Regions from separate parts of the Pseudoalteromonas sp. P1-11 genome, predicted to be linked through region 1. Evidence: predicted binding sites of a transcription regulator. Region 1 holds the regulator's gene; each other region holds the start of a gene.

Region 1 (7,417 bases):
AAGCAAACAGCCTATGACGAGCAAGGCAAAATAAGCCATAAAGTCACAGCGGCTAAAATGGAGCTGTACCAACAGCTTGGTTTTACGTTTTTTGAAAAACCTATTTTCACCTTGTATAACGAAAAGCAAACATGGCGAATAAATGCAGACGAAGCAACGCTTTACGAAGATAAACAACTTATTTTAGAAGGCAATGTAGTTGCTAAAAATTTAGTTGATAACGCCATGATAGATAACATCGATGCCGATAACATCGAAGTCGACATTAAAGCGCTAACAATGCGCTCTGAGCAGCCAGTGGTTGTCACTGGGCCTAATTTAAAAATTGTCGGTAAAGGCCTTGAAGCCGATTTAAAAACCGAAGTAATAAAACTAATTAACCATACGCGAACAATATATTATGACCAATAAACTCACTAAAATACTTATTATCCCATCGCTAATGCTTGCATTTAGCGCCTCTGCTGCTGAGCCTGCTGCTCAACCGCCAGCAAATCAAATTTCTATTAGTGCAGACCGTCAAGAAGGCCAACTTAAAGAAAACGTAGGTATTTTTGAAAAGAACGTCGAAATTGTGCATGGTAATCGCAAAATTACAGCCGACCGACTTGAAGTACATAAACGTGAAGACTTAGGGGATAACAAACAACTCCTTATTGCCACTGGCAGCCCAGCCTACTTCGAAGAAAAACAAGACGATGGTACCGTAATGAGCGCCAGTGCAAACGAAGTACGTTACGACGTAGCAAAGCGCTTTTTAACGCTTGTTGGCGATGCTGAAGTCGCACAAGCCGGTCAAAAAATTAATGCTAAAAGTATTACCTACGATATGCAGCAGCAGCTTATTAGCGCAGAAAAAGACGAAAACTCTACGGATCGTGTCCACACAATTTTAGTGCCTGTTGAAGCAAAAATTAAAGAAAAAACAGGTAACGAAGGTCAACCATGAGCACCTTAAAAGCAGAACTATTAGCAAAAAGCTATAAAGGCCGCCAAGTTGTAAAAAATGTAGGCCTTGAGGTAGAAGCCGGCAGCATTGTTGGCTTATTGGGCCCTAATGGCGCAGGTAAAACCACCACCTTTTACATGATTGTAGGATTAGTACCTAGCGACAAAGGTAAAATTTCTATTGATGATAACGACATTACGTTATTACCTATGCACAGCCGCGCCCGCTTAGGCATTGGCTATTTGCCGCAAGAGTCATCAATATTTAGAAAGCTGACAGTTTATCAAAACTTAATGGCTATTTTAGAAACGCGTAAAGAGCTCAATAAAGCCGCGCGAGAAGAAACGCTCAACAACTTACTTGATGAATTTAGTATTCAGCATATTCGCGATAGCCAAGGTATGGCACTTTCTGGTGGTGAACGCCGCCGTGTAGAAATTGCCAGAGCACTGGCAGCAAACCCTAAATTTATTTTATTGGATGAGCCTTTTGCTGGTGTTGATCCGATTTCAGTGTTAGATATAAAGAAAATAATAGAACATCTTAAAAACCGTGGCATTGGCGTATTAATTACCGATCACAATGTAAGAGAAACCCTTGATGTTTGTGAAAAAGCCTACATTGTTTCTCATGGGGAGCTAATTGCATCTGGCACCCCAGAACACGTATTAAATGACAAAACTGTACGCGATGTTTATTTAGGCGAGCAATTTAGGCTGTAACATTTAAGCCACACCTACAAGCATCTGCTAATATTAATTATAACAACATAAAAGGATTGTTAGAGATACATGAGGCAATCATTACAGCTGCGCATGGGCCAGCAACTTACAATGACTCCACAATTGCAACAAGCGATTCGCTTGCTGCAGCTCAGTACATTGGATCTCCAGCAAGAAATACAAGAAGCACTTGATAGCAACCCGCTATTAGAAGTAGAAGAGCAAGATTACACGGAAGAGTCGGCTGGAAAAAATGAGCAAAAAGCAGATACGGATGATGTAACCGTAAGCGCATCGGCTGACGATACAACCAGCGAGTACGAGCAAGACAGTGGCGAAGCTTTAAATAAAGACACCGTTAGCGATGATATGGCAATGGATGTAACTTGGGATGAGTACATGAGCGCAGCCCCTGCGGCATCCTCAGGCCCAATGCCGGAAGATGAGTCTATTTATCAAGGTGCCTCTACTGAAACGCTACATGAGTATTTAATGTGGCAGCTTCAGCTTACTCCTTTTAGCCCAACTGACGAAGCCATTGCTATTGCCATTGTAGAAGCTGTAGATGACTCGGGTATTTTAACGCTAAGTTGCGAAGAGATTTTAGAGAGCTTTAACCAAGAAAACGATGACGAAGTTGAAGTTGAACTTGACGAAATAGAAGCCGTTTTAAAGCGTATTCAGTTATTTGACCCTGTAGGTATAGCCGCGCGCAGTTTACAAGAGTGCTTGTGCATTCAGCTAAACCAGTTTGATAAAGACACCCCTTTTATAGAACAAACTAAAATGATCTTAACCGATCACATTGATCTATTAGCGGCACGCGACTATCGTACATTAATGAAAAAGACTAAGCTTAAAGAAGACGAGCTTAAAGAGGTCATGACCCTAATACATACCCTCAACCCAAAACCTGCAGATACCATAGTAAGGGAAGAGTCGGAGTATGTAATACCGGATGTGTCGGTTAAAAAAATAAAAGGCCGCTGGGTGGTAGAGCTAAACCCAGATAGCATGCCAAAAATACGCGTAAATAGTCAGTACGCGGCTATGTCACGTACCGTAAAATCAAGTGGTGATAGCCAATTTATTCGCTCTCACTTACAAGAAGCTAAATGGTTTATAAAAAGCCTTGAAAGCAGAAACGACACGCTGCTCAAAGTAACAAACTGTATTGTAAAACAGCAACAAGCATTTTTTGAACATGGCCCCGAAGCCATGAAGCCAATGGTTTTAAACGATGTTGCTGAAATGGTAGAAATGCATGAATCGACAATTTCGCGTGTTACTACGCAAAAATATATGCATACGCCACGTGGTATTTTTGAGCTTAAGTATTTTTTCTCAAGCCACGTAAGCACTGAAAACGGCGGCGAGTGTTCATCAACCGCAATACGTGCCCTAATTAAAAAGCTAATTGCCGCGGAAAACTCAGCTAAACCATTGAGTGATAGTAAAATTGCGGATATATTGGCAGAGCAAGGAATTAAAGTAGCTAGACGCACAATAGCAAAATACCGTGAATCGCTAGCTATTCCACCGTCAAATCAGAGAAAGAGTTTGATATAAGACGTAAAAAACAAAGAGGAAATGCTTATGCAACTAAACCTAACTGGTCGTCACGTAGAAGTAACTGATTCACTTAGAGACTATGTAAATAATAAATTTGCAAAGCTAGAAAGGCACTCAGATCATATTAGCAATGTGCATGTCATTCTCGATGTAGAAAAACTCAACCAAAAAGCAGAAGCGACTATTCATGTAAGTGGCGCAGATTTATTTGCCTCAACAGAGCACCAAGATATGTATGCCGCTATAGACTCGTTGATTGACAAGCTCGATCGTCAAGTCATAAAACATAAAGAGAAGCTTGCTAGACACTAATATTATGAAATTAAGTACATTAGTATGCCAGGACTGCAGCAAAGCTGCGGTCCTTTTTAGTAGTAAAAAAAGAATTTTAGAGTTTATCAGTGAGCTAGCTCATGAAAAGCTCCCCTACTTACCACAACAAGATATTCTTAATGCGCTGGCAAGCAGAGAAAAGCTAGGCAGTACTGGCATTGGCCGGGGTATCGCCATTCCTCATGGCAGAATGGGTGGCGTAGAAGAGCCGCTGGCTTTAGTACTTGTTAGCGACACCCCTGTTAACTTTGATGCTATTGATAACTGCCCTGTTGATATTTTTGTTGCACTCATCGTACCAGATGGCGATAACCAACAGCACCTAAAGACTCTGGCAACCATAGCTGATAAACTGAGCAACAAAGAATTTTGTAAACAGCTGCGTAGTGCTAAAACCGATGCAGAGCTGTATCAAGTAATTGTTGATCAATCGTAGTAAATACTAAGGGCTATAAATGGAGTTAATTATCATAAGCGGCCGTTCTGGTTCAGGTAAGTCGGTTGCTTTACGCGTGGTTGAAGATTTAGGCTATTATTGCGTAGATAATATTCCGGTCAACTTACTGCCCTCTTTAGTGCGAAGTGTTTCAGATAACTATGACAAAATAGCCGTTAGTATAGATGTTCGTAATATCCCCAAAGAACAAGACGAATTTAACGATATTCTCGAGTACCTTCCTGACTTTGCTAAACCCACACTGTTTTATTTAGATAGTGATGATCAAACACTGATCAAACGTTTTTCAGAAACACGCAGATTACACCCTTTATCCATCGATTCACTGCCGCTTGATTTAGCAATAAAAAAAGAAAAAGAACTGCTTGATGTACTCGTAACACGCGCTGACTTTATGCTTGATACCACCGATTTAAGTGTGCACCAATTAGCAGAGTCAATTCGCGAAAAAATACTGGGTAAAAAAGATAAGCAACTTATTGTAACGTTTGAATCGTTTGGCTTTAAACACGGCATACCTAAAGAAGCTGATTATGTTTTTGATGCTCGCTTTTTGCCAAACCCCCACTGGGAGCCTGAACTTAAACCGCTTACGGGCCTTGATCAACCAGTAAAAGATTTTTTGGCAAATCACAGCATAGTGCAAAAATTCACTTGGCAAATTCAAACCTTTGTACAAACTTGGTTGCCACACTTAGAGCGTAATAACCGTAGTTACCTCACTATTGCAATAGGCTGTACTGGTGGTCAACACCGCTCGGTTTATTTAGCGCAAGCCATTGGTGAGAGCTTTGCTATGACGCATCCGAATGTCAAAATTCGTCATCGTGAGCAAGAAAAGTAACCTTAAAATAATAACCTGTTCAGTTTAGGTATAGTAATTTATGCGCTGTGAAGACACATTTTTAATAAAAAATAAATTAGGCTTACACGCCAGAGCGGCAACGGTCCTTGCGCAATTAGCTGTGCAGTTTGATGCTAAAATCACCTTACACCAAGATGATAAAGAAGCCGCAGGCGACAGCGTATTAGCTTTAATGCTACTTGAAAGCAGTAAAGGTAAAGAAGTTAAAGTAGTCTGTGAAGGCCCTGATTCAGAGCAAGCTTTGCATGCGGTTGGGCAATTAATTGCACAACGATTTAACGAGCAAGAATAATTTAAAGCACCATAGCCTTATAAGTTAAAGACTTATCAGGCCAGACTATAAAGATTTAGTAAATTAGGGTATTCCGACTCGCCTAATTTAGTGCTTTAATTTAGGGTAATAAAGCCATGCCCCTGCTAAATTTGGTTACTTAATTTTAAACACTAATTTAGTCCCAGCATTGGGTTTAGCACAAAAATAAAGAAAATGACAGTGGGCAACTCCACTTACTAAACACCTTTCCATTACACAAAAATATTTAGGATGCCAATGCCAGAAGCGTTTGAACAAGACTATCCACTACAGCAACTAAAACAAGTGACTAAATCACTTAATAGTGGGCAATTTGTTCAAGTAAGACGCATGCTAGCAAAAACAGCACCTTGTGATACAGCACTGCTGCTTGAATCCTCTCCGCATAAAATTAGACGCATGCTTTGGCAACTGGTTGACCCAGATGTGCAAGGGGATGTGCTAGAAGAGCTCTCTGAAGATGTACGTTTAGGTATCATTGCACAAATGGAACCTGAGCATATTGCCGCGGCCACTGAGGATATGGGCCACGATGATTTAGGTGAAGTCCTACGTAGCCTACCTGATACCGTGTACAAAGATGTGGTTAGCGCTATGGATACGCAAGACCGCGAACGCGCTACACAAGCTTTATCTTACCAAGAGCGCTCAGCAGGCGCGCTAATGAACACCGATACGGTGACCATTCGCCCAGACGTTACACTTGATGTTGTGCTGCGTTATATTAGGCTACGCGGTGAGCTGCCAGAGGGCACCGATGATTTATACGTTGTTGATAAACATAACTGTTTTTTAGGTGCATTATCACTTAGTACACTGTTAACTAATCCGCCTGAAAAAATTGTTCAAGATTTAATGGATGAAGACTGTGAGTCTATCCCTATTTCGATGGATGAAAGTGAAGTTGCTCAGTTATTTGAGCGCCATAACTGGATATCGGCCCCTGTAGTCGATGATAACGCCCACTTGCTTGGGCGTGTCACCATTGATGATATTGTTGATGTTATTCGTGAAGATGCAGAGCACAGCTTATTAAGCCTTGCCGGTCTTGATGATGAAGAAGACACCTTTGCACCTGTTTTAAAAAGCTCAAAAAAACGCTCAGTATGGCTTGGCGTTAACTTACTCACAGCCTTAGCTGCCGCCTTCGTGGCCAGCTTTTTTGAAAGCACCTTAGATATATTACCTATTTTAGCTGTACTCAATGGCATTGTGCCCTCAATGGGTGGTGTAGCAGGTAGCCAATCTTTAACTCTAGTTATTCGCGGTATTGCCGTGGGCCACATTAACCAAACTAACCAACGATTTTTAATGGCTAAAGAGCTGGCGATAGGCGCATTAAACGGGGTTATTTGGTCAATACTTATAGCCAGTGTAATTGCGCTTTGGCAATGGGATTTTATGCTTGGCGGCGTGCTCGCATTTGCAATGTTTATGAACCTTGTAGTGGCTGGTGTTGCTGGCGCATGTATTCCTATTTTATTGAAAAAAATGAATATAGACCCTGCACTTGCAGGTAGTGTTGTACTTACGACGGTGACTGATATTGTCGGTATTTTTGCCTTTTTAGGCACCGCAACGTGGCTACTTATTTAGCAACCTGAACTCAGGTAAAGTAGCCACTACACACTAAAACATATAATTAAATTGGTGAGCCCGGTGGCATTGGTAAACCACTAAAGTTTTCAGGCCACTTACCTACTTTTAAAAACTGTTTTATTTGCTCTGCTAAATACTGTTTAAACGCGCTTTCTCCTACACTGGTATTACTTAACATTGAGTTTTGATTGTACTCTTTGCTTAATTTTACCAAGTAGAAACGTAACTGCGCCTGCACCTCTGGGCTTACCTTGTCGCTAGTGACTAAATCAGCCATATTTTTTGCAGTTAAAAATTGCACCCGCTGGGTGATTTTGCCTTTCATTGTATTAGGTGATGACACATTAAACACCTGGCTGTAAAGCTGCTCTAGCAGCTCATCTAAGCTGTAAAAATTAGAATTACGTACTTGTTGTTGAGCTAAACGATTTAAACGCTGTGGGTTTAATAATAACGATAAACTATGCTGCGCAGCTACTTCTGGCAAGGCCATCGCATCAAGAGTTAAACCCGTACGACCTGTTATGCTTTCACGCGATTTAGACTCGCCATATGCTTTTGGCGGAATAAGCGCTAACACCGACTCAGGCAAAATTAAATTAGCCGG
Region 2 (7,417 bases), on a different contig from region 1:
TGGGCGCACGTAGCGGGTAACCCGGGCGGAAGCCATGTTTATGGTTTTTCTGATGATGGCGAGCCAAATGGTACCGCAGGAAAGCCGATGCTTAATGTGCTGGTGGGTTCTGGACTTGGCGAAATTACTGCGGTTGTCACCCGTTATTTTGGCGGTATAAAGCTGGGCACCGGTGGGTTAGTGCGTGCCTATGGTGGGTCGCTTAATAATGCACTTTCGCAGCTAAAAACTGTGACTAAAGTACCGAGTATCGAGATTGTAGGCCAAAGTGAATACAGCATGCAGGGCGCAATAGAGCAATTGTTAAAAACCAATTATCAAGTACTTAATATAGAAAAACAATTTACTGCTAATATTGAATGGGTTATTACTATTGATAGCCGCCAAGCAAAACAGGCCATTAAAGATATTTTTGATTTAAGCCATGGCGCAGTTGAGTTAACTATCAAAGAGTAAGACAATAACTTACACACTTATATTTACTAATAATAAAAGCGATAAGCTACATGCAATTTCGTACCATCATAAAAATCCTTGGCCAACTTGTTGCGCTGTTTAGTATTACCATGGTGCCGCCTGCGGTGGTGTCTTTATTTTATAAAGATGGTGGTGGTGTTCCTTTTGTATTAGCGTTTATATTTAGTGTGGTTATTGGTTTAACAGCTTATTACCCAAACAGGCATGAAAACGGCGACTTAAAAGCACGCGAAGGCTTTTTAATTGTTGTACTGTTTTGGCTGGTACTAGGGGCGTTTGCATCGTTACCGCTGATTTTTTTACAAGAACCTAATTTGTCTATGGCCGATGCGGTGTTTGAGGCCTTTTCTGGCCTTACAACCACTGGGGCCACGGTACTTACCGGAATTGAATACCTGCCTAAGTCTGTTTTGTTTTATCGCCAGCAATTACAGTGGTTTGGCGGTATGGGTATCATTGTACTTGCTGTTGCTATACTGCCCATGCTTGGGGTCGGTGGCATGCAGTTATACCGAGCTGAGATCCCAGGCCCAGTAAAAGATTCAAAAATGACCCCCCGTATTGCCGACACCGCAAAGCACCTTTGGTACATTTATGTGTCGTTAACGGTAACCTGTATGTTGGCGTATTGGGCGGCAGGTATGGAGTGGTTTGATGCTATATGCCATGCGTTTTCTACAGTGGCGATTGGCGGTTTTTCTACTTACGATGCCTCAATAGGGCACTTTGATAGCCCTGTCATTAACTTTATATGTGTTTTCTTTTTAATTATTGCTGCGGTTAACTTTTCACTGCATTACGCGGCGGTAGCGAGTCGTAATATTCAGGTATATATCCGCGACCCTGAATTTAAAGTTTTTTTACTGATACAGTTAGCGCTGGTGGTTATTTGTTTTACGGTGCTCTCATCTAACGAAATATTTGCCGATGGCGATGAAACCCTCGATCAGGCTTTATTTCAGGCGGTGTCTATGAGTACCACAGCCGGTTTTGCCACCGATAATTTTTCTACTTGGCCGCTGTTTTTGCCTATATTGCTTATTTTTTCGAGCTTTATAGGTGGCTGTGCAGGTTCAACCGGTGGCGGTATGAAAGTTGTACGCGTGTTTTTACTTTACCTACAAGGCATACGTGAGCTTAACCGCTTAGTGCACCCACGTGCTATATACTCTATTAAGCTTGGTCGTAAAGCCTTGCCCGATAAAGTAGTTGAAGCGGTTTGGGGGTTTTTCTCAGCGTACGCATTGGTGTTTATTATTATAATGCTGGCACTAATGGGAACCGGCATGGACAACATTACCGCGTTCTCTGCTACGGCGGCGTGTTTAAATAATTTAGGCCCAGGCTTAGGTGATGTTGCCTCGCATTATGGGGCGGTGAGCGATGGTGCCAAATGGCTATTAACCATTGCCATGGTATTTGGTCGCTTAGAAATATTCACCTTACTCGTGCTATTTACGCCGACCTTTTGGCGTGGGTAATAATATACAAATGATGCTTAGGAACAGGCATGCCACATTCTAATTTAGATAAATTACACCAGTTAACAACAGGGCGATTGGTCGACTTGGAAATTGTTACGCCTACCAGTAGTAAACGCGTAAAAACAGAGTTTATTGGCTTGTTAGAAAATAAATTTATTATTTTAAATTACCCAAGTTCAAAGCGTTTACCTGCTGCAAGTGATTACCTACGAGACGGTGTAATGGTGGTGGTAAGAGCGGTTATAGAAGGCAGTGGCGGACAAGTAATAGCATTTAGGCAGCAGCTTATGTCGGTTGCCTCACACCCTGCTAGGCTCATTTTTATTAATTACCCTACGCAAGTGCAGTTATTTGCACTGCGCGCGCAAACACGCATACCTACCTTATTACCTGCAAAATTAACTCTCAGTGACGATAGAGTACTTGAAGGGGTGATTAAAGACATCTCGCTTACCGGGGTGATGTTTGATGTACGCGGCGATCAAAACGATGAAAATATTAAAGATATGCAATGCACGGTGACGGTTGATACCAACAATAAAGCATTTACTGGCGAAATATGCAGTGTAAAAGAACACGCCGCAGGAGTTAATTGTGGTATTAAACTTCTAGCCAGTGAAGATGAAATGAAGGCATTTATGAAAGAGCATTTTATCGATCCCGCGATGCTTGAGCTGCCATTAGAATAAGCACTTTCGCTTAATAGCAACAAATGGCCATTTTTTATTTGAGTGGCAGTCATATTTTTTGAAACTTCACAAAATAATTTTTATTTTCTATAAAAATCAGTAGTATAGATTAGTTTTACGAGTGAGTTATTTTAATACGTTAGCTCCCCTCACGGCTAAAATTTAGTCTCTTTTTTCGATAAATCTTCATCCTTACAATTTACGCCGAAAATTGTAGCTTTTTTCTCTTATGTAACTAGCTGTTTTTATTGTATTTAAAAACTTAGCTTTACCCTTTGTTGCTAGTTTGCAACATAAAACCCCCGCAAATTTATCAAAAATAGCCAAGCTCTCATTTAACTGATTGAAATTAATGAACTTTTAAAACTTGGCATTCAAGTTGTAATAGTCTGGCTGTACTGAACAATAACGTGATTTAAAGTAAAACACTTAATCGCACACATATACTTGAAGGAATTATATTATGAAAAGCATTAATAAAACTTTAGCACTTATCGCCCTTGCTTCATCATCAGCGGCATTTGCAGCAACCGATTTTGATACGTTAGATGTAGATGGCAGCGGCACGATTAGCAAATCAGAGGCATCAATTGATGCAAAACTGATGAGCATGTTCTCAGAATTAGATACTGACCAAGATGGTGAGCTATCAAAAGAAGAATTTTCAGAAGCTTAAAGTGTGGTAACAATCCTGAGTTGCCAATGACAACCTAAGTAGGCAAGGGAGCTTACGAAAAAGGATTACAAGGATTGCGTACACCACGTAGTGAACTTAACTAATTTGTTTATATTGAAGGATTAAATTATGAAGCATTTAAATAAAGCACTCGCATTTATGGCTATTGCCTCTTCTTCTGCTGCCTTTGCAGGAACTGATTTTGACACGCTAGATGTAGATGGCAATGGCGCCATTAGCCAAGCTGAAGCATCGGTTGATGCGGATTTAATGGCTGAGTTTGTGGAGCTTGATACCGATGGAAATGGTGAGCTTTCAAAACAAGAGTTCTCTAAATACTAGGGTGTGATGATCTTTGCCAATTGAGGCAGGACAGCGCATGTTCACTTAGCAAAGAGTCATTTTCTCTAATCCAATGTGCATTAAAACTTAGTAATGCACATTGGCAAAAGCACTTTTTAGTTAATTTTTAAACCCATGGATCTTAGAAAAGGATTTCCTCTTAATTAGGACACAACTATGAAAACATTAAATACAGCACTTGCCGTTATCGTATTAGCTTCTTCATCAGCGGCATATGCTGCAGTCGACTTTGCCTCGTTTGATGCCGATGGTGATGGTGCAATTTCAAAGCAAGAAGCGCAGGTAAATTCACAGCTAGTGAAAATTTTTGACCAGCTAGATACTGATGGTAATGGTGAAATTTCTGAGCAAGAGTTTTCAAAAGTACAGTAATTAGAAGCTGCTAAGCAGGGTTGCCTAGCATTAAAAAAACATACTCCACTAAAGCCGCCTTAGTCAGCGGCTTTTTTGTGTTTAACTATAAAAATATAGCGCTAACTTGGAATAGCTTTTCTACTACGTTGATATGCTTTTTATCGATTAAAAACATAATAACGTGATCACCAGACATAATAACCGTGTCGTCGTGGGCAATCAGTACGTCGTCATTACGTACAATAGCGCCAATCGTTGTACCTGCAGGTAGCTTGATATCGGCAATCGCACGGCCAACTACTTTTGATGTGTTTTCATCGCCATGGGCAACGGCTTCAATGGCCTCTGCCGCGCCTTTACGTAACGAGTACACATTAACAATATCGCCACGGCGTACGTGTGTAAGTAGCGCCGAAATAGTTGCTTGTTGTGGTGATATAGCAATATCTATTTCACCCCCTTGCACTAAATCTACATAAGCACCACGCTGAATAAGCACCATGGTTTTTTGTGCGCCCATGCGTTTTGCAAGCATGGCCGACATTATATTTGCTTCATCGTCGTTGGTTACGGCAATAAACACATCAACTTGTTCTATGTGCTCTTCAGATAGTAGTTCTTGGTCTGAGGCGTCTCCACAAAACACGACGGTGTTATCTAGCATTTCAGAGAGTTGCTCAGCACGCTCTTTACTGCGCTCTAGTAACTTAACGCTGTGGTTTTTTTCCAATGAGCGAGCAAGGCCTGCACCAATGTTACCGCCACCGGCTATCATAATTTTTTTGTAAGAACGCTCAAGCTTTTGTAGCTCGTTCATAACCGCACGAATATGCTTAGTGGCAGCAATGAAAAATACTTCATCGTCCGCTTCTATTACCGTGGTGCCCTGCGGCTTTATAGCTTTACCTTGGCGATAAATTGCTGCTACACGGGTTTCTACATTCGGAATATGCTCTTTTAAAGCAGAAAGCGCATAACCCACTAATAAACCACCGTAGTAGGCTTTTACAGCCACAAGAGAGAGCATGCCATCGGCAAATTGCAGCACTTGCAACGCGCCCGGGTAATCTATTAAACGGCGAATATATTTGGTAACAAGTGCTTCGGGGGCAATATAGTGATCCACCGGGAGGTCATCGTTATGAAATAGTTTTTCGCGGTATTTTAAATATTGCTCTGATCGGATACGGGCTATTTTAGTTGGCGTATTAAAAATACTATACGCGACTTGGCACGCCACCATATTAACTTCATCTGAGCTGGTTACCGCAATAATCATATCGGCGTCTTCAGCACCTGCACGTCTGAGCACATCTGGGTGTGCACTGTGCCCCGTGACCCCTTGTAAGTCGTACTTATCTTGTAGCTCTCGTAAGCGGTTGCCGTCTATATCAACAACGGTTATTTCGTTTTGTTCGCCAACTAAGTTTTCAGCAAGCGTACCACCGACTTGTCCGGCACCGAGTATGATTATTTTCATTATTTACCCGAATTACTATTTAATTAAAAAATAGCCATTTACTGTTTAATAAATGGCTATTGAGTGTACGGCTATTAGGCTTTTTTAACTAGCTTAGCGTAATAAAATCCGTCGCTTTCACCTGGTAGTAATTGTAAACCAGGGCTGGTAACTGTGTCGTTGTCGTGCAGTGGTATATGCTCAACGTCACTATTATTAGCTAAAAATTTAGCGATTTGCTGTTGGTTCTCTTGCGGCAGTACCGAGCAGGTTGCGTATATCATTGTGCCGCCTGGTTTTAGTAGCGGCCAAATGCTATTGAGTATATCGCTTTGTAGTGTAGCTAAATCTTCAATGTCTGATGCGCGGCGAAGCCATTTTATATCTGGGTGGCGGCGTATAACACCGGTTGCCGAACAAGGGACATCTAATAAAATGCGGTCAAACTGTTGCTCATCCCACCATGTGTGTGGCTGCGAAGCGTCTGCACATTGTAGGTCTGCGCCTAAACCGATACGGGTTAAATTTTGTTTAACACGTTCTAGGCGAGTGGCGTCACTATCAAGTGCTAATACTTCTGCATCAGCAAGCTCTAATATATGACATGTTTTACCGCCAGGTGCTGCACAGGCATCTAAAATGTATTCATCAGCTTGAGGTGCTAAAAAGCGTGCGGCTAATTGTGCTGCGGCGTCTTGTACAGAGCAGGCGCCCACATCAAATTCTGGTAACGAAAATACATCACGCGGCTTAGCTAGTTTAATACCATCAACAAACTCAGGGTTTAACGTGTGCTCTATATCGTTAGCCGTTAACATTTCGCTGTATTGTTGCGTGCTGTATTGTGCTTGATTGACACGTAACCACATAGGGGCTTGTTGTTGGTTTTCTTCAAGAAGCGCTTCCCAGTTGTCTGGGTACGCAGCTTGCACTTGTTTAATAAACCAATTTGGATGGTTATATAAACACACTGGTATTTGCTTGGCTTTTTCTTCAAGCTCGCTTTGTTGGCGCTGAAAACTACGCAAAATAGCGTTGATTAAGCCTTTTAAGCCTAATGCACGCATTTGGCCAAGGGCATTAACGGTTTCAGAAATGGCGGCATGCGGTGGCACGCGCATATGCTGCAGCTGATAGATACCGACATACAACAAAAACTGAAAAATACGACGCTTACCTTTAAGTGGCTGTTCTACTAAATGTTGGCAGTAGTTTTCAAGGCTAGGTAGGTAGCGCAACACGCCGTAACAAATTTGCTGTAATAGCGCTTTGTCTTTAGGGGGCAGCCCTTGGCTGGCAAATGGTAGCTCTTGATTTAGCGAAGCGCCTTTATCAACCACGTTATATAAAGTTTCAGCGGCAAGCGCACGTACGTTTTGAACATTACTCATTGTTTTCGCCTAATACGGTGCCAGGAGTTACCCAGTCACTGCGACCGTTTAAAAAGTCGCTAATTGCCATTGGTTTTTTACCTTGGGGTTGCAGCTGTGTAATACTTAATGCCTGCTTGCCACACGCCACTACAATGCCGTTTTTATCGCTTGATAAAACAACGCCCGCAGGGCCTGTTTGCTCAACGACGGAGGCTTGGTAAATTTTTACGTTGTGCTCACCCATTTGAGTAAAACACACTGGCCATGGATTAAACGCACGAATATTACGCTCAATTTGTACGGCATCCATCGTCCAATCAATATTCGCTTCCTCTTTTGAAAGCTTTTTAGCGTAAGTTGCCAGCTCGTCGTTTTGCGGCTCAGCTATAAGCTCGCCATTGGCTAACTTATTAATGGTTTGAACAAGTGCTCCGGGACCAAGCTCAGCCAGTTTAGTGTATAAACTGGCACTGGTTTCATCCGCAGCAATAGGGCAGCGGCTAATGTGCAGCATGTCGCCGGTATCAAGCCCTTCATCCATT
Region 3 (7,417 bases), on a different contig from region 1:
TTTTTTGTGCTCCTGTTATTTTTACTAGCAAGTAGTGCTACATTTGCTAATAGCTCTTCACTAACTTCATCTGATATAAAATCAATCCAAAGCCTGCTTAGTGATATTAAAGCCAACAAGCTAGATTACCTTTTACACCAAAAACAACTAACCCACGCTTATAATGTCACTCAACATACAAAGCATAAACAGTTGCACCTTGAAGCGGCTGCCTTATATTCAGAGCTACTTTTTCGACAAGAACAATACACCGCGCTAAGTACCCATTTGCTAATGTATTTAAAGAGTACTGAGCTTGTAACATATAAAAACAGTCACCTACTATTTTTAGAGGCACAGCTTAAGCTTTTCGCAATTAACAAAGAGTTAACTAATGCGCAATCGCTTGCTAATCAATTGCAAACGCAGGTAAAACAGCTTTCTCCAAACGAACAAATCATTGTTTTTCGGGCTATAGCCTATTACTACACCGAAACCGACGAACTTAAAAAAACGCTAAGTGCGGCGTTAACAGGTTTAGAGCTTGCTATAAAAGAAGAAGACATAGCCTCGCAGGGCTACTTTTTTAGAAAAATTGCCGACGCTTACAACTACCTCTACAAAGATGATAAAGAAAAAGCCATTTATTATGCCCAAAAAGCGGTAGATGCCTACGAGCAAACAAGCGACGGCCTATTTACTGCTAAAGCTTACTGGAGTTTAGGAAACGTATTACTTGAGGTCGGTCAGCCTAAAAACGCGCTTGTATACTTAAATAAAGCGCTGGCTTATTTTAGCAAAGTTAATATGAAAAAAGGTTTAGCCTTCGCTCAATATTCTATTGCAAATATTCAATACCTGCAGGGTAATTACGATACAGCTTTAATGCTTACAAACAAAAATATTGCACTTGCAAGCTCTGCCGGCATTAATGACATGCATTTAGCATCAATGATTTTATTATCAGACATCTACACAAAACAAAATTTATTAAATAAAGCCAACCAAGTAAACGACGAAGTATTTTTAAACCTAGATAAATTTAGCCGCAGCATTTATAAGGCTGATTTTTTAAGCAAACGCTATAAATTAAAGCGCCAGCTTAACTTCACCGAAGATGCATTTAAAGCAATTGAAGATGAGCTTGCTTATACAATAAAACACTACGAAGCCACCAGCGAAACCAATATAAAAACCTTGCAAGTTAAATTTGAAGTAAAAGAAAAAGAAGACAAAATTTTACAGCTAGAATACGAAAAAGACATAAACAAACTGCAGGCAACAGAAGAACACCAGCAAAAAATAATTTGGCGCTTAAGTGCCTCAATTGCCTTTATTTTAGTCATCGTGTCGCTATTTTTATTTTACCGCCAAATGCGCCAACGTAAAAAATACCATGCTATAGCATTAACCGACTACCTAACTAACAGCTTAAATCGGCGTGGCATTTTGCAAAAAGCAAATGAGTGTTTATCCCAGCAGAGCCTAGCAATAGCTATTGTCGATTTAGATTACTTTAAAGCTATTAACGACAAATTTGGCCACGATATAGGAGATTTAGTACTTATAAAATTTGCTCAAGCAGCAAAAGACACACTAAGTACTAACGATAAGTTTGGGCGCTATGGCGGCGAAGAGTGGCTATTTGTTTTAAAAACGCAAAATCGCGATAAAATAAACAACTTTTTTGAAAATCTTGAGAATAAGTTAGCGCAGTACTGCAGTCATATTGAGGCATTGCCAAGTAAAACACACGTTACCTTTAGTGCTGGCGTGGCAATAAGTCATGCTAAAAGCGACTCACTCAGCGAGCTAATTAAACGTGCAGACCAACAACTCTATAAAGCAAAAGAAAATGGCAGAAACCAAATAGCAATCGCGTAAATATACGTTATTAGTCACCTTCAATAATCATTTTTTTTATTTTTATCGCTTTTTCAAAGTGATCTAACTTGTGGGTGTGTATCCACCACGTAGCGGCTTGCATAAGCAGCTCTGGATTGTCGTTTTTATTTGCAAAAAAAGCGTAAAAAGAAAGCCCTACGTTTTCGCCTTTGGCTGCTATTTTTTTATCGCACACAGCTATAATTTTTGCTTTTAGTTCTTCCTGCATACATACCTTATTTAATTGTATTTTAATTATCTAAATATACCGTTTAAAAAACTAACAATTAGCTGTAAAAGACTTCTATCAACAATACTATGATTCTCAAACTCTTTATTAGCCGTACTTACTTTTGTAGCTTTGCATTCATTATCTAGCGGCTCATTTTTATGTATATTGGTTTCATAAGCTATATCAGCTTGCTCCATACATTGTGCAGAGCCCGCATAAGGCTTTGCCGCACAGCCAGTTAAAAATATACACAATGAAAATACAATTAAAAACGCTTTCATATTCAACCCTATTTTACGCCCCCTTGTGCTTTAAATTATAGCTGTAAGTTTACTTACTTAATCGGCTATTAAAACAAGTAGATCAATAAAAAACACACCAACTTCATCAAAAAAAGTGTCGCCTTTAGCATTCTTTTTTATTTGAGCGCTTACACATTCATTGTAAACCTCTGAGCTTGTTTTAACGCCATTTAGCTCAGTCATTTCTGCCTCTTGTATGCATACACGTCGTCCAGAATGCTCTGCTGTACTACATGCACTTAATAACGCGCACAGTAATAATGCTGTAGTGGGGCTTTTTAAGTTCATCCTTAAACTATCCTAATATCTAAAGTTTTATAAAAATATAGGTAAGGCAAGTATGTACAGCTTGTACCCAAATAATGCGCTACTTTACCACCTCAATAAAATACCCAACCAGTAAAAATATGTAAGCTTATGTAGCGTCAAAAGCAACCACCTCTTTTAATCTGAAAAAATTGCAGCTGTTTATGTGTAAAAGTTACAGAGCAACTCCATCCAAATCAGCCAAAAGTACATTAAAGTCAACTATATCAACATATTAAAATCTGGCACTGCGCTTGCTTTTAAAAGTTTATAAAGCAATTACAGCAAGGAAAGAGTTATGAATATTTTTGAAGCGCTACGTCACGACCACGATAAACAACGCGAGTTAGTAGATGCCCTTATTCAAACGCACGGCGATACGCAGCAGCGCCACAAGCTAATGGACGAGCTAAAAACCGAATTAGAAGATCACGCAAAATTTGAAGAGCGTTATTTTTATAACCCACTTATGTTTGACGATCTAACGCACGAAAAAGCACGCCACAGCGTTGCTGAACACCATGAAATTGACGAATTAATAGAACAACTTGAAGACACAGAAATGAGCTCATCGGCATGGTTAGTTGCTGCTAAAAAATTGCACCATTTAGTGCATCATCATTTAAATGAAGAAGAACATGAAGTATTTCAATTAGCGGGTAAAGCCCTAACCGAAGGACAAAAAGAAAGCCTAGCTAAACAGTACAACGATGCCATGCATTAGTTATTAATTAAACCGACTTCCATACACTCCCTTGTGTACTTATTGGTTATAAGCCGTATGGCTTATAACCATTTTTTTTGCTGCGCTACTTAATGGTAAATTTAACGTCTTGCTCGCGTAACACATACAGTGCAAAACACGCTGCCCACATTGGCCACGCTGTAAAAAACAATAAGTTATTAAAGCCATCAATATACTGATTATAAGATGAAAGCGTAGAAAGGCCGTGCATTACAAATATAACGCCATAAGTAAGGCGCTTTTTAATACCCGCTATGAAAGCCAACACTAAAATAAGCTGTAACGCCCCCAGTACATAAGCAACCACATCTGTAGAGCCGCCAATACCATAAAAATGCTCAAAAATTCGTGCGCTATGCCCAGGGTTAACAAACTTATCAAACGTCCACATAATCATTACAATAAACACGCCTAGGCGTAGCGAAAAAAGCGACCACTGCAAACGATTTTGAAAGTCAGTACCTGTTGTACCAGTCATAAAATTTCCTTAAAACTAAATAATTTAATGTTGAAACTAGCAAGACCGCTCAACACATATTTTATTTCATCTTAATGTATAATTTTTTAATAAATTCGGTGCCCTGCTTTTGGTTTGTTTGCGTATAAAACCGCTATTTATAAATTACGACCTATTATGGCAATAATTAACTACAGTATTTGTAAAACAAAAACATAGTGCCTAAAACTGAATAACGCTTTTGAGCAATGTGCTAAACTTTTAACGTTTCATTCTAAAAAACAAAAAGAATTAATATTTACTGAAAGTTATTCACAAAGCTGCAGGTCTTTATTGCCACATTCACACTAACCAAAATGAGAACCCTTTTGAAACATTCATATTTGGCACTTTTTATAGCCGCTTCACTCACACCTAATTTTTATGCTCATGCGGCACAATCTGCAGCTAATACCGACTCAATTGAACGTATTGAAGTAGCAGGCCAAACGATTAAATCTCAAGGGCTTTCTGTAAAAGATGCCACTATTAACGGCCCCTTCGGCGACAACCTTGCACTGCAAGACATAGCACGCTCAGTAACGCCTATTTCAAGCGAGTTGATAGAGCAACTAAATATTACTACCCTACAAGACGTACTAGCCGTAAGCCCAAACACATACTCTGCAAGTGGCTTTGGTGCACCCAGTTTACCTACTATTCGTGGCCAGCTAGGTGAGCTTTTTCAAGATGGTACACGTCGCCAAGCAGGTAATAATGGCTTTGGCGTGCCGTTATCGTTCAATTCTGTAGAACAAATAGATGTAGTAAAAGGCGCACCGCCGGTTTTATTTGGCTCAAGCCAACGTAACGGTGGTTTTGTAAATTTACACTCAAAGACTGCCTCTACAGATGAAAGTAAAGGTAAAGTTAAGCTCTCAGCCGGGCGATGGGATCAGTACAGTGCCCAGGTAGATTACACTGCCCCCATTATAAAAGATAAAGTGGGGCTTAGAGTAAGTTACGAGCACCTCGATGAAGGCAGCTACTACGATTACTCAGGCACTAAAAGCGACAGTTTATTTGCAGCACTACGCATATTGCCCGATGATAAAAGCAGTTGGGATATTAACTTTGAGCTATACCAAGTTGAATTTACCGACAACGCCGGTATTAACCGCCCTACTCAAGCCTTAATTGATGATGGCCTTTATATTACGGGCCAAGGCGTGCAAGCCAATGGCAGTACCGTACCTGCAGCGGGTTCAATTGTTTCGCCTACTGGGCAAGTAAAAATAGATCGTAGCACCGTACTTACCGACCCTGATAACCAAAACGAAGCTACAACTTATTTAATTCACAGTATTTATAAGCGCGAGCTAAGTGCTAATGCCTCACTTAAAAACATTACGTATTTTCAGCATTTACAGCGTGAAGAAATAGCCCAAAACAGCTTCGTAGAAATTATAGACGGCGCCGATACAGCGCAAAACCGCACTGAGCTTACCTACCGTTGGAATAGTGACCAACAAACAATTTTTGCTTTTGACGTACGCTACAACAAAGTACTTGGCTACAGCCAATTTACTACCGAGGCCGATTTACCAATTGATTTAACAGGCCCACTTTCAAACCGCCGCATTCCCTTAACCGATGCACAAAAAGCACGTTTAGTAGAGCTAAGCCCAGGTGTATTTGTATCGCCTGGTGGTCAATACGATTTAGATAACGATGGCAGCGGCGACTTTAACCTATCAGACACCACCGATTCACGTTCATGGCAAACCGGGCTTGCTATTCAGCAAGACTCTGATTGGGGCGATAAACTTCATACCAGTGCGGGTTACCGCGTTGATTTTTACGATGTAGAAGCAAACGACCCTATTGCACCACAAGGTCAAGTTGCCGCAAGCGACAGCATTAACGAAATACTGCATTCTGGCCAAGTTAGCTTTAATTACAAATTAAATAGTGATTACACCACCTATGGTGCAGCAAGTTATAACGAAGCAACATCAAACAGTATGGCTGGCGGTACATCACTTGGCGGCGATAACACAATTAGCGCACAAAATTTTGCAACCGAAAACACCTTAGTTGAGTTTGGCTTAAAGTACGCCCCAACCGACAGAGACTGGTACGCTGATGGCGCGGTATTTAGCCAGCGCCGTAGTTTACGTAATCGCGACGGCAGCAATACAGGTATTCGTACTACAGGTTTTGAAAGCCAAGTATTTTACGATGCCTACCCATATTGGCTAAGTGCGGGTTACAGCTACATAGACGCTCGTTACGACAATTCTGCAAGCAGTCAAGATTCTGCTCAAGTAATCGATGCGTTTGACAATTCACGCCCAGATATTATTGCAGGTACCGGCGTTGGCGCACCAAGTTTTACCGCGTTTGCACCTTCAAACCGCCAAGTTCAGGGCATTCCTGAGCAGTCGTTCAGTTTTAACGGAAATTATTCAATTAATTCGAAATGGCAAATGGGTTTTTCAGGTCTATATACAAAGAGTTACCCATTAGACTTTTTAGCAACAGTTAAAATTCGTGATCAATACACGCTAAACGTTAATACTAGCTATGCTTTTACGCCTAGGACTAAGTTGCGATTAGATGTAAACAATGTCACTAATCAAAAAAACTGGCGCCCAGTATTTGAAGGGGGTTACTTTGGCGCAACATTGGCATTTCCAGAACTGCCAATAAACGCAAAATTAACACTAACCCATAATTTTTAAGAGCGGTTGAGAGAACATGATTAAAAAACTATTTTTGGTATTGATTGCAGCAGCGGCTATAGGCTTGTTCTTTCACTTTAATTTACACCAGTTACTTACGCTTGAAGGCTTAAAAGGCTCGATGGATCAATTTAGCCAATATAAAGAGCAATCGCCATTATTGGTTTTTGGTGGCTTCTTTTTATTATACGTAGTGGTAACGGCTCTCTCATTACCGGGGGCGGCTATATTAACACTGGCTGCAGGTGCGTTATTTGGCTTAGTTGAAGGCTTACTAGTAGCCTCTTTTGCCTCTACGGTAGGTGCTACGCTTGCCTTTTTAGTATCGCGTTACTTATTGCGCGATACAATTAAACAACGTTTTCCTGAGCGCTTAGACGCTATTGACGCAGGCGTTGAAAAAGAAGGTGGCTTTTACTTATTTACGCTTAGATTAGTACCCGTATTTCCGTTCTTTTTAATTAACTTATTGATGGGTGTTACCGCCATTAAAGCATGGACCTTTTACTGGGTAAGCCAAATAGGCATGCTGGCGGGTACATTTGTATTTGTAAACGCAGGTACGCAACTTGCGCAAATTGAGAGCTTATCAGGCATTTTATCGCTCGATCTTATTTTATCGTTCGCTTTATTAGGTGTGTTCCCTTTTATTGCTAAAGGAATCTTAAACGTGTTTAAAAAACGTCGCGTATACAAAAATTACACTAAACCTAAAAAGTTTGACCGTAACATGATTGTTATTGGCGCAGGTGCTGGCGGCTTAGTGACAAGCTACATCGCAGCAGCAGT
Region 4 (7,417 bases), 130 kb from region 1:
ACTTAGAAATCGACTCTGGGCCGTACTTAGTTAAACCAACTAATGCCCAGTTTGATAATGGTGAGCGCCCGTTAAACCTACATGCAGACAACATAGTATGGCTAAACAGCAGCGATTTAAACGACATTAACGCCCAAGGCGTGCAAACCACCTACCTTTGGGGAAGTACAGCCGATATGAACGGCTCAATGATTAAACTTCCTGCCGGCTTTAAAGGTGAAATAAAAACAGATGCAAGCGAATTTCGTGCTGTTGTTATAGCCGGCGCCGTAGAGTACAACTCAAGCGAGCAAGATAAAGCGCAAAACCTAAGCGCAGGCAGCTATGTAGAATCAACCGGTAACTTTACCCACACGATTAAGAACACTAGCGACAAAACAGCCACTATTTACATTCGTACTAACAGTAAGTACCAAGTAGATTAGAAACTACTTATAAAAAGTAAATGGCATAAAAAAAGCGCACTGTTTAGTGCGCTTATTTTTTATTTATTAATACTTAAAAGCTATAACGAGCAGTTAAGCTTACTAAATCTAGCTCGTCCAATGAGGTGTAATTAGCCCCAAGTGAAACGTTGTTATTAATGTAGTAACGTGCGCCCACACTGAAAGATGTTTCACTCTCATCTGCAATATCGACATTGCCTACTCGGCCATCTAGCTCAATATTATCACTTATCATAGAGCGAACACCTACAGATAGACTATAGCCATTTTCGTCATTCGAAGCACTACTTCCACGATACGATGCCTCTAGCTCTACGTTCTCGTAAGTTGCTAAACCATAAAAGTCAGTGTTCGCGCCAATAGCTGTGCGATAACCTATTCCAGCACTAAGCCAGTTTAAGTCCACATCTACACCATCATCTGAATTACCCAGAGTTTGGTATTGACCAGATAGGAAAAAGTTTTCGCCTAATAGCGTACTACCATCAAATGTCCATCCATCTGCATCATCGCCATCAATATCACCGTCAAGATAACCTGCAGCAACATAGTTAAAGTTAGGTGACTCTGCAAAAGCAGCTGGACTTGTAATAACAGCAGTCACTAGCAAGATTGCAATTTTATTCTTTTTCATAATACTTCCTTTTAAATTTATTTTAACAACCTTAAATTGCCCCTAAAAAGTACATAACTAGGTTCTTGATTGCAAATATAAATCTAGCAACCGAACCAACATATGTCGCTGTTATTAGTAAAAAAGAAAAATGATTGAAGCTGGTTTTTAAATAATAGAGGCGGTATAGGCACACAAACAACTAACCTAAATACTGTATAAAAAGTACCGTAGAAAATATTTTGTATTGGCTATAACTATTTAAAAATTGGAAAGCTTTGAAAAGTGGTGGCCCCTCCCAGACTCGAACTGGGGACCTAACGATTATGAGTCGTGTGCTCTAACCAACTGAGCTAAGGGGCCAACTTTGTATAACTACGAGGTAGTTAATTTTTGAAGCGTTTAGCCACTGAGCGACTAAAGCGGGTTGCAGTATAAAAAGTTTTTTAAGGCTTGTCACTAGCAAAAACCTTTATTTTAACAATCAGTAAGCTGACTGCTTAAATAGTAATCTTTTTGCATGCGAATAGGCAGGAAATAACAGAAAAATAAACACAGAAGTATGTAAGCCGCTTTTTTACAATTTTAATAACTATAAAAAAGTGGCCGGCTCACATTGAACACACCACACATTATTTTTTAGCAATAATGTAGATAGCGTGAATTAAACCAGGGAAGTAACCCAGTAAAGTTAGTAAAATATTTAGCCAAAAGTGCATACCTAAACCAACTTGTAAAAATACACCCAGTGGCGGTAATAAAATCGACAGTATTATACGAATGATATCCATGATATAGCTCCTTTAAAAATGACAAGCAAAAAGCCCAGCTAAGCTGGGCTTTTTAGTATAGTGTATTATTCAGCAACAATAGTTAGTTCATCTACTACGTCACGAACATCTTCAGCATTTTTAGCAATTTTTACTGCTAACTGCTTTTCAGCTTCTGTTTCAACAGAACCTTTAAGTTTTACTATACCGTTGTCGGTATCAACGTCGATATCTGTACCGTCAACTTCTGAGTCAAATAAGAAACGTGTAGTAATTACTGTGGTGATTTTAGCGTCAGTTAAGTCGTTATCGTCATCATCCATAGTGTCACGATCTTTGTCGTCCATATCCATGTTTTTCACAACAGTTAGGTTGTTTTCTACATCAGATACGCCATCTAGGCTAATTACAAGTTCTTCAGCTAGCTCTTTATCAAGGTCGCTGTTTACTTTACCTGTAAGTACTACCTTGCCATTTTTTACATCAGTGTTAATGTCAAAGTTGTTTAGATTAGTGTTCATAAGAAGCACTGTTTCTGCCTTACCATCAATCCAAGCATCTTTACTTTCATTTTCCCAAGTGCCCGCTTGAGCACCCATAGCTGTAGTACCTAGAACTAAAGCCGCAATCATAGATTTGTTGAATGTTTTCATAATCTTTCTCCTTTTGATTAAAGACACTCTTATATATGCGAGCTTTAGGCCAACTTTATTAACACTTTAAATTCATGGAGTTAGCTATTTTATTAGGTATAAATAAAAACACCTCCGAGTAAACATTTACAGGCTATTAGGTAAAACTTTCTTAAGTGGTGAAAATAACGATTATATTGCTGTTTTGGTTAATCTATCGTTAATATAATAAATTAAGCGACGCTACTAAAACAATAAATCATTGATATATAAATAGTTAAATTTTGGTACACCACTTGCTATGTACAGTGGTAACTCATATAAAAAGGATTATTCCCATGTCTGTAAAAATTGAAGACCGCCCAATAGAGCAAGTTCGCGAACAAGTGATAGATCAACTTATTTATAACTACAGCCATGGCGTTATTTCCGCTGAAGCCTTTGAAAGGCGCTTAGACAGTGCAATGGAAGCAACCGAAAATACTGCGTTACTTAATTTAGTAGAGGATTTAACCCTTACTACAGATACCCAGTACAGTGCTCAAAAGCAAACGCAATTTGCCCCTAACTACAGTGCCCAACAAGCGGATGAAGAAAACTTAACACTGCGAAGCATTTTAGGCTCAAGCGAGCGTAGCGGCCAATGGGTGGTGCCTAAAGATATTTATATTCAAAACTATATGGGGTCGATTGTTTTAGATTTTACTGATGCTATTTTTGCCCACCAACATGTTACCGTGCATGTAAATTGTATTTTTGGCAGCGAAGAAATTTACGTACCAGAGCACGTTAATGTAGTTTCTAAAATGTTTTGTATATTAGGTAGTTTTGAAAACAAAACGGTGTCGCTTAATAAGCGCCAAGGCCCCACAATTAACCTAGAAGGTAAAACAGTTTTAGGCTCGGTGGAGGTAAAAGTTAAACGCACCATTAAAGAAAAGTTTGTGAGTTTTGCTAATGATTTAAAGGCCCAGCTTGGGGTGAGTAATAAATAATACGGGTAAAAACACAATGGGTAGAAAAGCCATATTATGCGCTTTTCTACACCGTTGTTTACTGCCTATTTTATAAGTCGTTATTACGCTCGCTTGGAATGTCACTCATATACTGCACAAACTCAACCTCGAATCCTGCTGGGTCTAAGTAATATACGTTTTTTCTAAATGGGTTTTCTGCACCCTCTTTATCAATGTTAAATCCGGCGTGTTTTAAGCGCTGTATAACAGCGTCTAGGTTGTTTGTAACGTAAGCAAAGTGAGCCAGTCCGATTTGGTGCCCTGCCAAATCTCTGTTTTTATGCTCGCCATTATCGCTTATAGCAATGTAATGGTTATCGTCGCCAAAATGTACCCAGCGCTTAGGTTTGCCATACCAGGTGTTATGCCCTTCACGTCTAATTGACCAATAAGGAAAGGCTGCTTGGTAAAATTTAAGCATGGCATTTATATCGTTTACTACTAAATGTACGTGTTCTAATTTCATTATTATTTACCCTAGTTGAATGCTTAAACACAAGATAAAACCTCAAGCTAACTTTAGGTAAAGCACTTTTTTTACTTTTTAGTATTATTGGCGTGTATTGCCCTTGTAAGATTAATTTTTACAACAGTATGTTTGCTAGCAGGACGCGGAAGCTTTGCTTCATGGAAGTTATTGAGCCCCCAAGGCTTCGCACTTCGCGCTGTGATTAAGTTGCCCTTCGGTTGAACAAATTTCAATCCATACACGCCAACATGTCTTAGATACGAATAAATTTACATGCATTTCAAGGCCGTACAAAAAACGCACAAAAGTATTTAGGGTTTATTGTTTACTTTATGGCAAAAGTCGCTAAAATACGCCGGCTTAAATATATAAACGTTCTTTTACAACCCAAAGGTAATACCATGCATCCAATGTTAAACATTGCGGTTCGCGCTGCGCGCAACGCAGGCAAAATTTTACTTCGCGCAAGTGAAGATTTATCAAAAGTTGAAATTCAACAAAAAGGCACTAACGACTTAGTGACTAACATTGATAAAGAAGCCGAAGCCGTAATTCGTGATACAATTTTAAAATCTTACCCTGATCACTGCGTTGTTGGTGAAGAACTAGGTGAGCACAAAGGCAAAGATGCAGATTACCAATGGATTGTTGACCCGCTTGATGGCACAACTAACTTCATCAAGGGTATCCCTCATTTCGCGGTTTCTATCGCACTTAAAGTAAAAGGTCGTTTAGACCAAGCTGTAATTTACGATCCAGTTCGTGGCGAGCTTTTCACTGCATCTCGTGGTCAAGGCGCACAGCTAAACAGCAAGCGTTTACGCGTTACTAAAACCGTAGAATTAGCTGGTTCAATTCTAGCAACAGGCTTCCCTTTCAAACAAAAACACCACTTAGATTCATACACAGACGCGTTTAAAGCATTGTTTACACAAACTGCTGATATTCGTCGTGCAGGTTCTGCAGCGCTAGATATGGCATATGTAGCGGCGGGCCGTGTTGATGGCTTTTTTGAAATTGGTTTAAAACCGTGGGACACAGCAGCAGGCGAGTTACTTGTAAAAGAAGCTGGCGGCATGGTTGTTGATTTTGCAGGTGGCGTTAACTACAACAATAGCGGTAACATTATTTGTGGTGCACCTAAGCTTACTCAAGCAATTATCCGTGAAATTCGTCCAGTATTACCTGAAGCGTTACTTCGCTAATAAAGTGCATGTAGCCCTATTATAAAAAAGGAGCCTATGGCTCCTTTTTTGTTTTAAAAGTAAGGGTTATCGAGCTTTAGCTCCGTGGTATAACCTTTTGTAAAAGGGAGTGAGTTTATGTCTTTTGCAAAATACTCATCAAATAACGCATCAAACTCTCCGCTGTTTTGCATGTTTTGCAACCCAAGCTTTATGGCTTGCGCTAAAGCTGGCTTACTACTTACAACAAAATAATAAATACCGGTGGGATAACTAATAAATAAATTAGGCACAATAACTAAGTTACTCTGCGCATTGGCAACAAGCTCAGAATTAACTTCGATAAATGAGCGAGGAAAGTAATCGATTCTGCCCCGGCTAGTAAGCGTAAACATAGCTTGATAGTTACTCAGCGGCCTTACATGTAAGCCGTTATAGGCCATTATTTTTGTATCTGGCCAATCATGCCCTTGCACTGCCGAGAGCTCACTTAATTGCGCCAAAGTGTTAATGCCTTTAAATTTTTCGACATTTTTTTTACTGGTTAATAAAACGCGCTTACCTATAAAGCCTTTAAATAGCGGGACTTTAACGGCTATTGCCCATGCCTCTCGTTCTGGGCTGCTCATGCTCCAATAAACATCTAGCTCTGTTTTATCTAGCTCAATCAGGTCACGCTGTTGCTGTAAGCTCAGTGGCTGCATTTTTATGTCTACAGGGTAATTAGCCCGCTCTAGGGCTCGTGTTAATAGCTCACTTAGGTATTCTTCACGGGCATTTTGCACACTTTGCTTTTGAGCAACATTAACAATCTCTACCCCTTGTACAAAAAAACTAACCGCAAATAAAGCAAACCCACCAACAACTACTTTTAATGGCAACATAATAATTACCTATTTTTTATACCACCTGTTTATTCTCTGGTGCTAAGCGCACTACGGCAGGCGCAGGCTTTCTGCGCTTACAAATAAACAAATAACTATGGCGATACCGCTTAGCCTCTTTTTTAGCATCTGTTGCAAGTGCTGCAACTTGATGGCTGTTTTTACATTCTTGTAAGTCGGGCTCCACAAGGCCAATTGATAACGTAAGTAAAGGTACAAATTGCTTTTCTCCCTCACGATTTGTAGCCCAGTAGCCTTTGCTCTTAATGTGCTCAGGCGTAAAAAAAGTGCGTGATTGCAGTTCAAACTGCTCAATTATGGCATTACAAATATACACAGCATCTGATTGGTCAAACACAACCATAAAGTCATCACCACCTATATGTCCTACAAAGTTAGCACTGTTTTCGCATGCTTGCACGGTTACATCTGCCAATAATTTAATCACACTATCGCCACTGGCATAACCGTATAAATCATTGAACTGCTTAAAGTGATTAAGATCTATATAGGCAAGCGAAAACGCACTTTGTGAGCGTAACCTTTGCTCTATTGCCTCATTAATCGCTACATTACCAGGGAGCATGGTGAGTGGGTTAGCATGCTGGGCGTGACGAATTTTTTCTTCTGTTATGTGCTTTAAAATATCACGCAAAGGGGCAAGCCCTAAGTAACGTTTATTACGGGTGATCACAATATGGCGGCGAATATCAAAGTCTTGCTCTGTAATTTGCTGACTCACGGTATCAAGAAGTTGGTTTTCATCCACCACTAAAGGTTGTTTATCCATAAAGTCGGTTACGGGGCACTTGTCGTAAAGTGCATGGCCATAGGGCGCTGCAAACACCTCTGTGAGCTGATCTTTATGTAGTAACCCAACCGGTTGGCCGGCTTTATTTAAAACCGCTAGGCTCATCACGGCTTTGTCTTTTTCGAATAGCTTGTGGGCGTCTTTACAACGGGTTTCGCTGTCTATTGCTTCTTGTGTAACAGCAAGCCAGCCAATCGCCATTGATTGATCAAACGTATTGCTTGGCTGTTTAAAGTTTAATGCTTGTAATTGCTCTGAGCTGTAATCAAGGCTTGGATTTGAGTTTGGTTTTTCCAGTAAAAAACCTTGTACGTTTGCTATTCCTAAGCTTTCAACATAGGCAAGCTCTTCCACTCTTTCTATGCCTTCGGCTATTACGGCGGTGTTTGTTGCTTTTGCTAGTACAGTAATCGATTTCAAAAACTCTTTTTTAACTTCGCTTTCATCGCAATGATCAATAAAGTAACGGTCGATTTTTACAAAATCGGGGCATAGTTCAGACCACTGTTTTAAGCCCGAGTAACCAGCACCTAAATCGTCAATGGCAATGGTAAAACCCAGCTCGCGGTAGTGTGCAATTGTTTTTAATAAT

The links. Region 1 encodes sigma-54, which starts transcription at its own class of promoters, with help from an activator protein. Its sites were predicted from a motif close to GTTGGCACGNNNNTNGNNT; they were not measured.
Region 2: a site for sigma-54 is predicted at 3,017-3,035, ahead of AN390_RS18545 (EF-hand domain-containing protein). Genes of this name have one in related genera too.
Region 3: a site for sigma-54 is predicted at 2,945-2,963, ahead of AN390_RS13700 (hemerythrin domain-containing protein). Genes of this name have one in related genera too.
Region 4: a site for sigma-54 is predicted at 2,745-2,763, ahead of AN390_RS00380 (LiaF domain-containing protein). Genes of this name have one in related genera too.

What each region holds. Positions count from the first base shown of each region.
Region 1 is NZ_LJSP01000001.1:207,609-215,025, reverse strand. It holds gene lptC (LPS export ABC transporter periplasmic protein LptC) at 1-411, shown strand, start outside; gene lptA (lipopolysaccharide transport periplasmic protein LptA) at 401-949, shown strand; gene lptB (LPS export ABC transporter ATP-binding protein) at 946-1,671, shown strand; gene AN390_RS00950 (RNA polymerase factor sigma-54) at 1,741-3,240, shown strand; gene hpf (ribosome hibernation promoting factor) at 3,268-3,555, shown strand; gene AN390_RS00940 (PTS sugar transporter subunit IIA) at 3,560-4,012, shown strand; gene rapZ (RNase adapter RapZ) at 4,032-4,877, shown strand; gene AN390_RS00930 (HPr family phosphocarrier protein) at 4,918-5,190, shown strand; gene mgtE (magnesium transporter) at 5,449-6,807, shown strand; gene AN390_RS00920 (zinc-dependent metalloprotease) at 6,854-7,417, opposite strand, start outside.
Region 2 is NZ_LJSP01000018.1:42,387-49,803, forward strand. It holds gene AN390_RS18530 (YigZ family protein) at 1-456, shown strand, start outside; gene AN390_RS18535 (TrkH family potassium uptake protein) at 507-1,958, shown strand; gene AN390_RS18540 (flagellar brake protein) at 1,988-2,650, shown strand; gene AN390_RS18545 (EF-hand domain-containing protein) at 3,114-3,326, shown strand; gene AN390_RS18550 (calmodulin-like protein) at 3,456-3,668, shown strand; gene AN390_RS18555 (EF-hand domain-containing protein) at 3,846-4,061, shown strand; gene trkA (Trk system potassium transporter TrkA) at 4,147-5,523, opposite strand; gene rsmB (16S rRNA (cytosine(967)-C(5))-methyltransferase RsmB) at 5,598-6,893, opposite strand; gene fmt (methionyl-tRNA formyltransferase) at 6,886-7,417, opposite strand, start outside.
Region 3 is NZ_LJSP01000007.1:132,849-140,265, reverse strand. It holds gene AN390_RS13720 (tetratricopeptide repeat-containing diguanylate cyclase) at 1-1,863, shown strand, start outside; gene AN390_RS13715 (DUF6500 family protein) at 1,874-2,092, opposite strand; gene AN390_RS13710 (hypothetical protein) at 2,119-2,376, opposite strand; gene AN390_RS13705 (hypothetical protein) at 2,434-2,685, opposite strand; gene AN390_RS13700 (hemerythrin domain-containing protein) at 3,002-3,427, shown strand; gene AN390_RS13695 (hypothetical protein) at 3,513-3,926, opposite strand; gene AN390_RS13690 (TonB-dependent siderophore receptor) at 4,274-6,628, shown strand; gene AN390_RS13685 (FAD-dependent oxidoreductase) at 6,645-7,417, shown strand, end outside.
Region 4 is NZ_LJSP01000001.1:81,051-88,467, reverse strand. It holds gene AN390_RS00400 (DUF4437 domain-containing protein) at 1-425, shown strand, start outside; gene AN390_RS00395 (outer membrane beta-barrel protein) at 499-1,080, opposite strand; tRNA gene AN390_RS00390 (tRNA-Ile) at 1,346-1,422, opposite strand; gene AN390_RS19540 (YqaE/Pmp3 family membrane protein) at 1,692-1,850, opposite strand; gene AN390_RS00385 (BON domain-containing protein) at 1,916-2,482, opposite strand; gene AN390_RS00380 (LiaF domain-containing protein) at 2,800-3,456, shown strand; gene AN390_RS00375 (VOC family protein) at 3,527-3,943, opposite strand; gene suhB (inositol-1-monophosphatase) at 4,348-5,151, shown strand; gene AN390_RS00365 (ABC transporter substrate-binding protein) at 5,205-6,014, opposite strand; gene AN390_RS00360 (bifunctional diguanylate cyclase/phosphodiesterase) at 6,031-7,417, opposite strand, start outside.